One region of the Streptomyces sp. NPDC086080 genome, then DNA from elsewhere that is predicted to be linked to it. Evidence: riboswitches for the same ligand, from Rfam matches in the RefSeq annotation. Region 1 holds a riboswitch; each other region holds the start of a gene.

Region 1 (3,198 bases):
TGTCGAACCCGGTCGTCACCAGCACCGTGCCGGACACGGCCGTGAGCGCGGCGATCGCCCGCTCGAAACGCTCGGCCACCTCGTCCGGATCGGTACCGGGACGGATGATGTCGTTGCCGCCCGCGCAGAACGAGACCAGGTCGGGGGCGAGCTCCACCGCCCTGGGCAACTGGTCCGCCATGATCTGGTCCAGCAGTTTTCCGCGCACGGCGAGGTTGGTGTACTCGAAAGCCCCCTCGGGCCGGCGGTCGGCGAGAAGCACGGCGAACCGGTCGGCCCAGCCGACGAACGCCCCGCCGGGTCCGGGGTCGCCGACACCCTCGGTGAAGCTGTCCCCCACCGCCACGTACGACCCGATCACTCTTCCGCTGTCACTCTTCGAATCGTCTGCCACAGCAGCTCATGATTCACCCTTGAATGTGACCTACGCGACCGTAGGCAAGGGTTGACGCACGGTGAGATAAACCACTGTCAAAATGTCGGTCACAGCGGAATACGCCGAGGGCCGGACCCGGGATCGGGGTCCGGCCTTCGGCGCGCGTGTCAGGAAGGGTGCCGCAGGGGTCAGATGGAGACGCCCTTCGAGCGGAGGTAGGACAGCGGGTCCACGTCCGAGCCGTAGTTCGGGGAGGTGCGGATCTCGAAGTGCAGGTGCGGTCCGGTCGAGTTGCCGGTCGAGCCGGAGAGGCCGACCTGCTGGCCGCCGCTCACGGTCTGGCCGGCCGAGACGGACAGCGAGGACAGGTGGGCGTACTGCGCGTAGTAGCCGTCGCTGAGCTTGATGACGACCTGGTTGCCGTACGCGCCGGCCCAGCCTGCGGAGACGACCGTGCCGGAGCCGACGGCCTTCAGGGAGGTGCCGGTCGGGACGCTGAAGTCGACACCGGTGTGGTAGCCGCTGGACCACATGCTGCCGGCCACCTTGTAGGCGGTGCCGACGCCGCCGCCCGGCACCGGGGAGCTGTAGCCGGAGGAGGCGGAGGCGGCCTGGTTCGCCGTCGCCGGGGCGGAGGCGGCCGGGGAGGACTGCTGCGCCGGCTGCTCGGCGGGCTTCGCGGCCTTCGGGGCGGCAGGCTTCGGGGCGGAGGCCTTCGGCGCGGCGGGCTTCGGGGTAGAGGACCCGGCGGACTTCTTCGGCGCGCTCGTGGCGGCCTTGCCGTCGACGGAGAGCTTCAGACCGGGGTGGATCAGCGCCGGGTTGTCACCGACGGCCTCGCGGTTGTCCGCGTAGAGCTGCTTCCAGCCACCGTCGACGTGCTCCGCCTGGGCGATCTTCGCGAGGTAGTCGCCGGCCTTCACGGTGTAGGTGCGGTTCTTGTCGGCCTTTCCGCCGGTGGCCTTGTGGCCGTCGGCGGAAAGGGACTGGACGGCCTTTTCGGGGGCCGCCTGCGGCGTAGCGGCATACGCGCCGGTGGCGCCGAGAAGCGGCAGGGCGAGTGCGACGCCACCGGTTCCGACGACGGCGACGGAACGGCTGAGACGCTGAGCCTTGGTACGGCGGTGCTTACCCTTCGCGGGCATGACGAATTCCTGTCTCCGGCGCCTACGAGGTGAGCTGTCGGGTTCGGGCTGGAGATGCCCGGCCGCGACTTCACGCGACTTAACCCCTGAGCCTGTTCCGGAGACCGGAACAGGCAGTCGTACCTGTGGGTCCCCCGCTCCTGCCGTACACGGGTGAGTGTGTGCGGGCTCCGGGCGGCGGCAGGATTAGGCGTCCGTCCGGATCGGTTGGGAACGTAAGCGACCCGGACGCGAAGGGACAAGCGGAGGTTTCTGGCGAACACGGTTTTTCCGTGATCCACAGGAGGAATTGACGTCACCGAGCGTCGACCGCGATTCCGGCAGCCCTGCGAATTCCCGCACTATTCCCATGAATTACGTGAACATGGCGACAACACATTGTCACGGATATGACGATGCTCACGCACCCATCCCCATTTCCCTTTCTATCGGGGCACGTTATACCGAAACCGCTGAATCGGACATAACGCGTCAATCATTCCATCGCGGGCGCTGCGACCGGAAGGCAACGGCAGCCGGATCCCCTCCGGACCGATGCACGGCCCCCATGGCCCGACAGCACGACACCTCCGCACACTTCACCCGTTTCGCGGCATTCGCGCCGAGCGGCCGGACCCTGCCTGTGGACAACTCATTGCCCCAGGCAGGCATGTCGTATCGTCGAGTGGTGCCCGTCGACGAGCCGCGGCGGCGGCGCCGAGTGGGAGGAGTCCTCCGTGACGCAGCAGATCCCGTCGACCGAACCCGAGCTGACCGGAGTACGCAACTTCCGCGACGTGGGCGGACTGCCGACCGTGGACGGACGGCGGGTGCGGCACGGGGTGCTGTTCCGCAGCGGTCACCTCGCCCACGCGACCGCGGAGGACACCGTCTTCCTGTCCTCCCTGGGGCTGCACACGGTCTTCGACTTCCGTAACGCGGCCGACCAGAAGCTGGAGGGGGCGGACGTCGAGCTGCCGGGCGTGCGCAATGTGAACCTGCCGCTCAGCGACCCGGCCGACGGCGCCGAGTTCTGGAAGATGGTGCGCGACGGCGACCTGGACCAGTTGCGGTCGGTCCTCGCGGACGGCAAGGGCGCGGACCGGATGATCAGGTCCTACCGCCTGATCATCAAGGAGCGCACCACCGAGCACGCCCGGGTCCTGCACTCACTCGCCGAGAACTGCGTCCCCGCGCTGATGCACTGCGCGGCGGGCAAGGACCGCGCGGGACTGTCGGTGGCGGTGACACTGCTCGCCCTGGGCGTCGAGCGGGACGCGATCGTCGACGACTACCTGAAGTCCAGCGCCAAGCACCGCCGCTACAAGGTGCACCGCAGCAGCGGCTCCGCCTCGGCCTACTCCCCCGAGGTCATGGAGCTGCTCGACCCCCTGTTCGACGCGCGCGCCGAGTACCTGTCGGCCGCCTTCGACACGGTCGAGGAGACCTGGGGCGGCGTGGACACCTACCTGGAGCAGGCACTCGGGTTCACCTCCGGGGCCCGGGAGCGGCTGCGCGAGCGCATGCTCGACTGACGCGGGGACCGGCCCCCGGCGTGCCCGTGGCCCCCTACTTCTTGGGGGCCACCTCGAACAGGAAGTAGAGGAAGGCCGCGAGGACGTGACCCGCCACCACGTAGATGAACAGCCGCACCCACAAGGCTCGGGGCAGCCTCTCCTCCATGTCCTTGCCAGTCAT
Region 2 (3,198 bases), on a different contig from region 1:
GACACCGGGAGCCAGCACCGCGCCCTGACAGTCCGACACCCCGAGCCCGATCGCCCGGCCCTGCCCCAACGGGCCCCGCTCGTACGGCAGGAAGCCCATCGGGTCGGCCCCTTCGTACAGCACCGCCACCCGGGCCCGCGGCCGCACCCGGCCCACCGCGGCGGTGAACTCCGGTTCCATGAAAGGGCTGCGCGGTGCGTCCGTCGCGGCACGCAGCTCCCGCCAGCGCTCCCGTTCCCCCTCGCCGAGCTCCCCGGGCCTCAGCACGCGCATGCGTCCACTGCTCACCTGACCCCCCGATCAAGTCCCCCCTGGACCCTTGGAAGGTACCGCCCCATCCCGGGCGGACGGTAGAGAGCGGACGATGTTCTCGCCAATCGGTGAAAGAGTCATGAACCGGTCCGAACCCGGCGCCTACGAAAGGGGAATCGCACCGAAAGCGAGCCGATACGAGCACCGTGAATCGGACGGTCGTGTTGTCCGTATTCTCTGATCATGGCCGCACCCACCGATTGCTCGCTCATCGCCACCGACCTGGACGGGACGCTGCTGCGCGGCGACGACACCCTGTCCGACCGGTCCCTCGCCGCTCTGAGGCGGGTGGCGCAAACCGGTGCCCAGCACCTCGTGGTGACGGGGCGCCCGGCCCCCAGAGTGCGGCCGCTCCTCGACGACCTCGGCTGCACGGGGCTCGCGGTGTGCGGACAGGGCGCGCAGGTGTACGACGCCGGCGCGGGCCGGCTGCTGTGGTCCGTCAGGCTGGACCGGGAACTGGCCGAGACGGCTCTCGGCAAGATCGAGGCCGAGGTCGGGGAGGTGTACGCCGCGGTCGATCAGGACGGGGCCGACGGGCTGACGCTGATCGAGCCGGGCTATCTGATGCCGCATCCGACGCTGCCCGCCGTACGGGTCGAGCGGCGGAGCGATCTGTGGGAGCGGCCGATCAGCAAGGTGCTGCTGCGCCACCCGCGGCTGTCCGACGACGCGCTGGCCGCGGCGGCGCGGTCGGTGGTCGGTTCACTGGCGACGGTCACCATGTCGGGCCCGGGGACCGTGGAGCTCCAGCCGTGCGGGGTGACCAAGGCGACCGGGCTCGCGCTGGCCGCCGAGCATCTGGGGCTGAGCCCGGCGCGCACGGTCGCCTTCGGTGACATGCCGAACGACATCCCCATGTTCGACTGGGCGGCGCACGGCGTCGCCATGGCGAACGCGCACCCCGAGCTGAAGGCGGTGGCCGACGAGGTCACCACGTCGAACGAGGACGACGGCGTGGCCGTCGTCCTCGAGCGACTGTTCGGTGGTGCGGCCGTGCTCGGCCGTCAGCGGTCGGCTCAGTACGCGCCGAAGACGTTGTCGATCGAGCCGTAGCGGTCGGCGGCGTAGTTGCAGGCCGCCGTGATGTTCGCGACCGGGTCGAACGGGTCGAAGGCGGTGCCGGGGACGTGGTACGCCTGGAAGGTCGGGTCGATGACCTGCAGCAGGCCCTTCGACGGGGTGCCGGCGGCGGCGTTGGAGTCCCACAGGTTGATGGCGGCCGGGTTGCCGGAGGACTCGCGCATGATGTTGCGGTGGATGCTCTCGTAGGAGCCCGGGATGCCGTGCTGCGCCATGACGTCCAGCGACTCGCGGATCCAGCCGTCGAGGTTGTCCGGGTACGCCGTCGTGGAGGCGGCGGTCGTGGCGGGGGTCGTGGTGGCCGCGGCGGCGGTGGTGGCGCCGAACAGCGGGAGGGCGACCACGGCGACGCCGGTGCCGGCGACGGCGAGGGAGCGGACGAGGCGGCGGCCGAGGCGGGAGTGACCGGAAGCGGGCATGTCTGTGTTCCTCTCCTACGCCTGCGAGGTGAGCTGTCGGGTTCGGGCGGGAGAGTGCCCGGCCGTGCCCTTGCGGGCATGGCTTCACCCCTAGCCGTTCCGGCGCGATGGCCCGGCCCGGCGACTTACCTGGGTCCCCCGCTCCTGCCGTGCGTGAGTTCGTCGGTGGGTGTGATGCGGGCGGTGGCAGGATTCGGCGTCCGCCCGGCAGGCCCGGAACGTATGCGAGAGGGGATGTCGGGAACAAGTGAAGACGTCACACATGTGGCCCTTTGATCTTCGAACGGGTGATTTGGGACGCTTGATCCTTTGCGAGTGCCAAGGGTCAACTCCGGTCCGGGAGAAGGGTGGACGCCGGTGCGGCGTGATGGCCGGCGGGGTGGGTCGCGCGTGACCGACCTCACTGATCGCCTGGCGCCGGAGCATTTGAGGCCTACGGGAATTCACTGGCCAATTGCGGCAAATCGGGCATGAGTCCGGGCAGGATGGTCCGGGCGTCTTTGCGTCCAGGAAAGGAGGGGAATGTCCGTTGTCGGCCGTCGATCGGAAGCGCCCCGCTCCTGATCCCGTGGCGCCCTGCCGGTAACCCGAGGTGCCGGTGGTGATCGAAAGGTGACCGGATACGCTGACTTGAGTGAGGGCAGCGACCTATCGACATTCCGTGTAATCGCCAGTGGACACCAGCAGACAGGAGACCCCTCGTGACCGTCGTCGGGCCGTTCGGGCTGAGCGTGGGGGACCAGGCTCTGGAAGCCGATGTCCAGGCCGGAATGACGGCTGTCGAGGAAGGGCTGATCGAGGCCACCAAGAGTGAGGTCCCCCTCATCACGGGTGCCGCCCAGCACCTGGTGCGGGCCGGTGGCAAGCGGTTCCGCCCGCTGCTCGTGATGCTCGCCGCCCAGTTCGGGGACCCCTACGCGCCCGGCGTGGTGCCCTCCGCCGTGGTGGTCGAGCTGACCCATCTGGCCACGCTGTACCACGACGACGTGATGGACGAGGCCGAGGTGCGGCGCGGGGTGGACAGCGCGAACACCCGCTGGGGCAACTCCGTCGCGGTCCTCACCGGGGACTTCCTCTTCGCGCGGGCCTCGCACATCCTGGCGGACCTCGGCCCGGAGGCGGTGCGGGTGCAGGCCGAGGCGTTCGAGCGGCTGGTCACCGGACAGATCCTGGAGACCGCGGGGCCGCAGGACGGCCGCGACCCGGTCGACCACTACCTGGACGTGCTCGGCGGCAAGACCGGCTCGCTGGTCGCCGTCTCCTGCCGCTTCGGCGCGATGATGTCCGGCGCCGACGAGACCGTGGTCGACGTGCTCACCCAGTACGGTGAGCGGCTCGGCGTCGCCTTCCAGCTCGCCGACGACGTCCTGGACATCGCCTCCGA
Region 3 (3,198 bases), on a different contig from region 1:
TCCGCCCGCTACGTCCTGCCCGGGTTCACCGAACGCACGGCGTCCGGGCACCGGACGTCGGACCCGTACGCGAAGCTCCTCCAGGAGCGGATCGTCGTTCTCGGGACGGAGATCGACGAGTCGGCCGCCAACGACGTCATGGCTCAGCTCCTGTATCTGGAGCACCACTCCCCCGACCGGGACCTCTCGCTCCACATCAACTCCCCCGGAGGTTCCTTCCACGCGGTGTCGGCGATCCACGACACGCTGCGCTTCATCTCCTGCGACGTGCAGACGGTCTGTCTGGGCCGGGCGGAGGGTGCGGCCGCGCTGCTGCCGGCCGCCGGCACCCCGGGCAAGCGGCTCATGCTGCCCGGCTCCCGTCTGGTGCTCCGTCAGCCTGCCTTCCCGGCGCCGGTCGAGGGGCGAACGAGTGATCTGGCGATCCGGGCCGCGGAGCTGACCCGGGAGCGGGGCCTCATGGAGGAGATGCTCGCCCGGTATTCGGGGCGCACCCCGGAGCAGGTCCGGGCGGATGTCGAGCGGGACCTCGTCCTCGACGCGAGGGCCGCGGTGGACTACGGACTGGCGGACCGGATCCTGCCCCACCGCGGGAGCGCGTACCCCGCCGCCGGTGCGAGGTGAGCCACGGATGCTGCCACCGGAACTGCCTCCGCTGCCGGCGCTGACCCGCGCGGAGGCCGAGTTGATCGATCGTTATCTCGAGGTCGTCGATCTGCTCGGCCGGGTCAACCCGGCGCTGGGCGGCGACACCTACAGCGGTCTGCGCGCGGCCCAGGCGCTGGTCGGCAAGGCCGTCGCCCTGCGTGACGCGCTGACCCTGATGCACCGGCGCGGCGAAAGCGATCTGCACTCCGCCACGCTGGCCAGGGCCCTGCGGGTGCTGGACGGCGAGCGGCGTACCGCCAGGGTCACACTCCCGCCGGATCCGGGCAGTTGACACCCACGATGTTCACGCCCGCACTCCCGTCGGCGGTGTGCGGCGGCCGGCGTTGAAACGGACCAAACGGCGTACCACCATCCGGCGTAGACGAACCTCCTGTTTTGGGGCCGTTCAAGTTGCGCAACACGCGTGACCCGAAGGCGGAACGTGACATTCCGTCGCTGGTCCGGGGCTCACCCGAGCCCTGGGCCGCAGTTCGAACAGCCCGGCGTCCACCCGAACGGATGAGTGGTGAGTAACAACACAAACCCCCCGTTCCGTTGGGATTTCGATCGCGTCATGAGCCAAGATCCCTGACTGACGACAAGACCCCGCCGCCGCGGCGGGGCGATCCGGGCGGACGCCGAGTCCTGCCGCCGCCCGGATGACCGGTCGACAGGAGTGGATCGGCAGGAGTGGAGGACCCAGGCACGACGGGTCGCCGGAACCCCGGTTCCGAGCAGCCCTTGGGGTGAAGCCGCACGCGTGCGGCCGGGCAACTTCGCCAGCCCGAATCCGACAGGTCATCCTTCACAGGCGGCTGACGAAGGGTTGCGCATGACTGCGCTCAATCGTGTCCCGTCTCTCATGGCCCGTGCCGGCACGGCCTCCGCCCTCACCCTGGCCGCCGTGGGAAGTTCCCTCGTGGTCCCCGGAGCCGCCTCGGAGGCGGCTGCCGCCACCCACGCCACCCAGGCACTGCGTATCGCCGCGTCCAAAAAGGGCTCGCCGTACCAGTGGGGGGCCACCGGACCGAACCGGTTCGACTGCTCGGGCCTGACGCTGTACTCGTTCAAGAAGGCGGGCAAGAAGCTGCCGCGCACCGCCGCGCAGCAGTACAACAAGACGCGCCACATCTCCGCCGGCAGCCGCAAGGCCGGAGACCTGGTGTTCTTCCATTCGGGCGGCTACGTCTACCACGTCGGCATCTACGCGGGTAAGGGCAAGATCTGGCACGCCCCGAAGACCGGGGACGTGGTGCGTCTGCAGAAGATCTGGACCCGGAGCGTCTCGTACGGCCGCGTGAGGTGATCGGCGGGGGCGGCGGCGCCCATGAGGGCCGCCGCCCCGTCGCCTCGGCCGGAGGCGGCCGCTACGGCTCCTGCTGTCCCGCCGTGACCGCTTCGGCGGCCTGGACGGCCCCTGTCCACGGAAGGTCGACCGAGACGGTCTTGCCGCCCTCACGCGTGGGGCGGATTCTGAGTCTGCCCCCGCATTCCGCGGCCAGCCAGCGGATGATGACCAGCCCCCGCCCGTTGTCCTGCTGGACCGCGGCGGGCAGCCGCTTGGGGAACCGGGGGTGACTGTCCGTCACCCCGATGTGCACCCGTTCGTCGCGGACCAGAACGACGTCCACCGTGAAGCTGGGTGACTGGCCGAATGTGTGCTGCACCGCGTTGGTGGCGAGTTCGGAGACGATCAGCCGGACGGTGTCGGACAGCTCCGCGTCCGCCGGCATGCCCCATTCCACGAGTGTGCCCACCACATGGGCCCGTGCGGCGGAGACCGAGGCGGGATCGCTCGGCAGAGTGACGGATGCTTCCAGATGGTCTGCCATGGCGATGTCGTCCCTTTCCCACGGGGCCCGCGGTCCGACACGGAGCGGTTGGTTCGAGTACGGTCCCGCACTGGTGCTTCGTCGCCAGACTGCCATCACCGCACGGCTCCGGGCGGCGATCCACCAAGATATGCATATATCTGTCGCTCAAAGCGGTGAACTCTGCCACGGGAGACCGTATCCGGGCGGCCCGGAAGGAGTAAGGAGAGCCCATGCAGCACGGGCCCGCGGTGCGCCGCCGCAAACTGGGCGCCGAATTGCGCGCGCTGCGCAACTCGGCGGGACTCACCAGCGGTGAGGCGGCCAGGCTGGCGGGCTGGCACCAGTCGAAGGTGAGCCGGATCGAGACGGGCACGAGCGGGGTGAAACCGGCCGATGTGCGGTTACTGCTCGATGTCTACGGCGTGGCCGATCCACAGTTGCGGGAGTTGCTGCTGGTGCTGTCGGGCACTGGTGACCGCGACGGCCGGCATCACTGGTGGCACGCCTACCGCGGCGTCCTGCCGCCGACCTACCGGGACTTCATCAGCCTGGAGTCACAGGCGAGCACGATGCGCACCCTGGAGACCACGGTCATCCCCGGGCTGCTGCAGACCCCGGAGTACGCGCGGGCGGTGACCGCGGCGGCGACGGAGGGCGCGTCCGAGGAACGGCTGGACGCTCTGGTGGAGGTACGGCTGGCCCGGCAGGACGTGCTGCGGACGGAGCCTCCCCTGGA
Region 4 (3,198 bases), on a different contig from region 1:
CGCGGACCGGGATCCGGACCGGTTCGACGGCCCGGACGTCCTCGATCTCGGTCGGCGCGACAACCAGCATCTGGGATACGGCCACGGCATTCACTACTGCCTGGGTGCGCCGCTGGCCCGCATGGAGGGTCAGACCGCGCTCGCCACGCTGCTGACCCGTCTTCCGGACCTGCGGCTCGCCGCGGATCCGGCCGAACTCCGTTGGCGCGGAGGGCTCATCATGCGCGGACTGCGCACGCTTCCGGTGGAATTCACGCCCCCGGGAGAGTGACGGACTCATGACAGACCACGCACTGCTTCCCGTGCCCACGAGCAGATCAACGCAAACGTGACACTCCCTCAACTCTGTGATCTTCACGTGATCTGCGCGGCATTAACTTGTGATGAGTGATCCTCTCCCGATACCTTCACTCCTCAAGTGCGGTGGCCAGAGCTTCACTCACCGCGCCGGCCCCTGCTTCCTGCGAAAGGTCTCCGCATGCTCTCCGGGAACGGTCGACACCGTCGCCCCCGCCAGGCCCCGGCTCTCCTCGTTGCCGCCGGAGTGACCGGCTCCGCCATCGCGATCCCCCTTCTCGGGGCAGGTGCCGCCAACGCGGCCGACGGTGTGAACTGGGACCGGATCGCCGAGTGCGAGAGCGGCGGCGCGTGGAGCGAGAACTCCGGCAACGGCTTCTACGGCGGTCTGCAGTTGACCCAGGAGGACTGGGAGAAGTACGGCGGCCTGGACCACGCGACGAGCCCCGACCAGGCCAGTCGCGGCCAGCAGATATCCGTGGCCGAGAAGATCCTCGCCGACCAGGGGGTCGGCGCATGGCGCACCTGCGGACTGCTCGCGGGCCTGGGCCAGGACGCGCCCGCCGCGGACGCCGGCAAGGCCGGGTCCGGCGCCACGGGGTCGTCCGCGTCGCAGGGATCCGGTGACACGTCCGCCTCGCCCGCTCCGTCGGCCACCCCCGACCCGTCGTCCTCCCTGGAGGACAAGGGTGACGAACCGGTTGGTTCCGGCAATTCCGCCAATCCGGACGCCGGTTCGAGTGAGGCGGCGGACGCCGGTGCGGGGTCCGACTCCAGCGCCTCCCCCTCCGTTCCGGCCGAATCGGCGACGGGCGAGTCGGACACGGCGGGGCGGGCCGGTGGGTCCTCGACGGCGACCGACGCCGAAGGAGCCGGACGTCATCGCGGCGCCAGTGCCGAGGAGGCGCAGGGTTCGGTGTCCGAATCGCCCGGCCGGCATGCCTCGGGCGGTCTCAACGCCTGGGGTGGCACGGTCGCCGACTACCCCGCCGCGTCCGTGGAGGACGTCTCCCTGTCCGTCCCCGAATCCGACGTGGTCGGTTTCGGAGTGGGTGTGCTCCCTGCGATGGGCGGGCAGCTCATCGGTGGCGGACCGGACCTCGTTCTGGCCGGTCAGTAGCGTTCGGGCGGCATCCGGGCGAGCGGCGGCGGTATCCGAAGACGTGCGGATGTGGCGCCAGTTGGCGTCACGATTCGCGCTGAATGTCCGGCTTAAAGACTGTGAGAGATAGGTCTCAGAAGCCCTGATCGTCTTTGATATTCCGCGGATCGCGTGTCTACGGTCGTGACCGCTCGCCACCGCGGGCCCCGGCTGCCGCCACGCCGAATCCTGCCAGTGGCAGCACGGGAACAGTCGTCGCGTCATGCGCCGTAGGCAGGAGCGGGGGACCCAGGTAGGCGCCGGATCCGGGCGGTTGACGCCGGAGAAGGCTTGGGGTGAAGCCGCGTCCCGGGAGGGGCGTGGCCGGGCAACTCAACCGGCCCGAACCCGACAGCTCACCTCGTAGGCGTCGGTGAGGGGATCCATCCATGCTGTTTTCCGGCAAGGGCAAGCACCGTCGTCCGTCCAAGGCCAGCCGCGCCATCGCCGTCGCGGGCGTCACCTCCGCCGCCGTCGCCGCCCCGCTGATGGTGGCCGGCACCGCCTCCGCCGCCACCGCCTCGGAGTGGGACACCGTCGCCCAGTGCGAGTCCGGCGGCAACTGGTCCATCAACACTGGCAACGGTTACTACGGCGGTCTGCAGTTCTCCGCCTCCACCTGGGCCGGATACGGCGGCACGAAGTACGCCTCCACCGCCGACCAGGCCACCAAGGCCCAGCAGATCGAGATCGCCGAGAAGGTCCTGGCGGGCCAGGGCAAGGGCGCCTGGCCGGTCTGCGGCAAGGGCCTGTCCGGCGCCGCCTACACCGGCTCCTCGGCCGGCTCCTCGCAGGACAGCGGTTCCACCGGGACCCGCGAGAGCGAGCAGAAGGCCTCCCGCTCCGCCGAGCGCCCGGCCGCCGAGAAGAAGGCCGAGAAGAAGACCGAGAAGAAGGCCGAGAAGAAGGCCGACAGGACCGTCACCACCCCGACCGGCAAGAAGGTCGAGAAGGGCGACGGCGAGTACAGGGTCGTCAAGGGCGACACCCTCAGCTCGATCGCCGCGGAGCACGACGTCAAGGGCGGCTGGGGCAAGCTGTTCAAGCTGAACGACGACATCGTCCAGGACGCCGACCTCATCTACCCGGGCCAGCAGCTGCACCTGAAGTAGGGCAGCGTCGCAGGTCCCTCCCCGCCCGTCCCCACGGGCTCCCCGCCCCGGTGCGTCTTCCCCCGTACGCACCGGGGCGGGGCTTTTTTCTGGCGCTTTCCGGTCACGGTTCGCCGAAAACGCCTTTGTTCCGTTCGGAAACAATTTACTCTCGGTTCTGTCCATGGGGCGGTCGACCGCCTGCCGATCGCCCCGAGCCGGTTAGGCTCGGTCCCGCGGGGCCCGCCGTGGTCCCGCTCACACGCGTCAGATTCATGAAGGAGATGCTCGTGCCGTCCATCGACGTCGTCGTAGCCCGGGAAATCCTGGACTCCCGAGGCAACCCCACGGTCGAGGTCGAGGTCGGCCTCGACGACGGCAGCACGGGTCGTGCCGCCGTCCCGTCCGGCGCCTCCACCGGCGCCTTCGAGGCCATCGAACTCCGTGACGGCGATGCGGGCCGTTACCTGGGCAAGGGTGTGGAGAAGGCCGTCCTGGCCGTCATCGAGCAGATCGGCCCGGAGCTGGTCGGCTATGACGCCACCGAGCAGCGCCTGATCGACCAGGCCATGTTCGACCTGGACGCCACCGACAACAAGGGCTCGCTGGGTGCCAACGCCATCCTCGGCGTCTCGCTCGCCGTCGCCCACGCCGCCTCCGAGGCCTCGG

Evidence for each region. Region 1 has a riboswitch for cyclic di-AMP ahead of ACIF9R_RS37635 (peptidoglycan DD-metalloendopeptidase family protein). Riboswitches for the same ligand answer to the same signal wherever they lie in the genome.
Region 2: another riboswitch for cyclic di-AMP. It lies ahead of ACIF9R_RS06230 (transglycosylase SLT domain-containing protein); the one in region 1 lies ahead of ACIF9R_RS37635 (peptidoglycan DD-metalloendopeptidase family protein).
Region 3: another riboswitch for cyclic di-AMP. It lies ahead of ACIF9R_RS25550 (C40 family peptidase); the one in region 1 lies ahead of ACIF9R_RS37635 (peptidoglycan DD-metalloendopeptidase family protein).
Region 4: another riboswitch for cyclic di-AMP. It lies ahead of ACIF9R_RS27215 (transglycosylase family protein); the one in region 1 lies ahead of ACIF9R_RS37635 (peptidoglycan DD-metalloendopeptidase family protein).

The regions. Positions count from the first base shown of each region.
Region 1 covers NZ_JBITRU010000076.1:3,754-6,951, reverse strand. Annotated here, with positions in the region: gene ACIF9R_RS37640 (SGNH/GDSL hydrolase family protein) at 1-361, opposite strand, end outside; gene ACIF9R_RS37635 (peptidoglycan DD-metalloendopeptidase family protein) at 565-1,521, opposite strand; cyclic di-AMP (ydaO/yuaA leader) riboswitch at 1,526-1,691, opposite strand; gene ACIF9R_RS37630 (tyrosine-protein phosphatase) at 2,238-3,035, shown strand; gene ACIF9R_RS37625 (DUF6126 family protein) at 3,070-3,198, opposite strand; partial or broken gene ACIF9R_RS37620 (XRE family transcriptional regulator) at 3,195-3,198, opposite strand, start outside.
Region 2 covers NZ_JBITRU010000004.1:53,217-56,414, forward strand. Annotated here, with positions in the region: gene ACIF9R_RS06220 (GNAT family N-acetyltransferase) at 1-273, opposite strand, end outside; gene ACIF9R_RS06225 (HAD family hydrolase) at 496-1,368, shown strand; gene ACIF9R_RS06230 (transglycosylase SLT domain-containing protein) at 1,332-1,814, opposite strand; cyclic di-AMP (ydaO/yuaA leader) riboswitch at 1,820-1,989, opposite strand; gene ACIF9R_RS06235 (polyprenyl synthetase family protein) at 2,516-3,198, shown strand, end outside.
Region 3 covers NZ_JBITRU010000024.1:38,490-41,687, reverse strand. Annotated here, with positions in the region: gene ACIF9R_RS25560 (ATP-dependent Clp protease proteolytic subunit) at 1-624, shown strand, start outside; gene ACIF9R_RS25555 (hypothetical protein) at 632-940, shown strand; cyclic di-AMP (ydaO/yuaA leader) riboswitch at 1,275-1,477, shown strand; gene ACIF9R_RS25550 (C40 family peptidase) at 1,481-1,954, shown strand; gene ACIF9R_RS25545 (ATP-binding protein) at 2,016-2,480, opposite strand; gene ACIF9R_RS25540 (helix-turn-helix domain-containing protein) at 2,693-3,198, shown strand, end outside.
Region 4 covers NZ_JBITRU010000027.1:4,385-7,582, forward strand. Annotated here, with positions in the region: gene ACIF9R_RS27205 (cytochrome P450) at 1-271, shown strand, start outside; gene ACIF9R_RS27210 (transglycosylase family protein) at 545-1,417, shown strand; cyclic di-AMP (ydaO/yuaA leader) riboswitch at 1,655-1,823, shown strand; gene ACIF9R_RS27215 (transglycosylase family protein) at 1,828-2,550, shown strand; gene eno (phosphopyruvate hydratase) at 2,820-3,198, shown strand, end outside.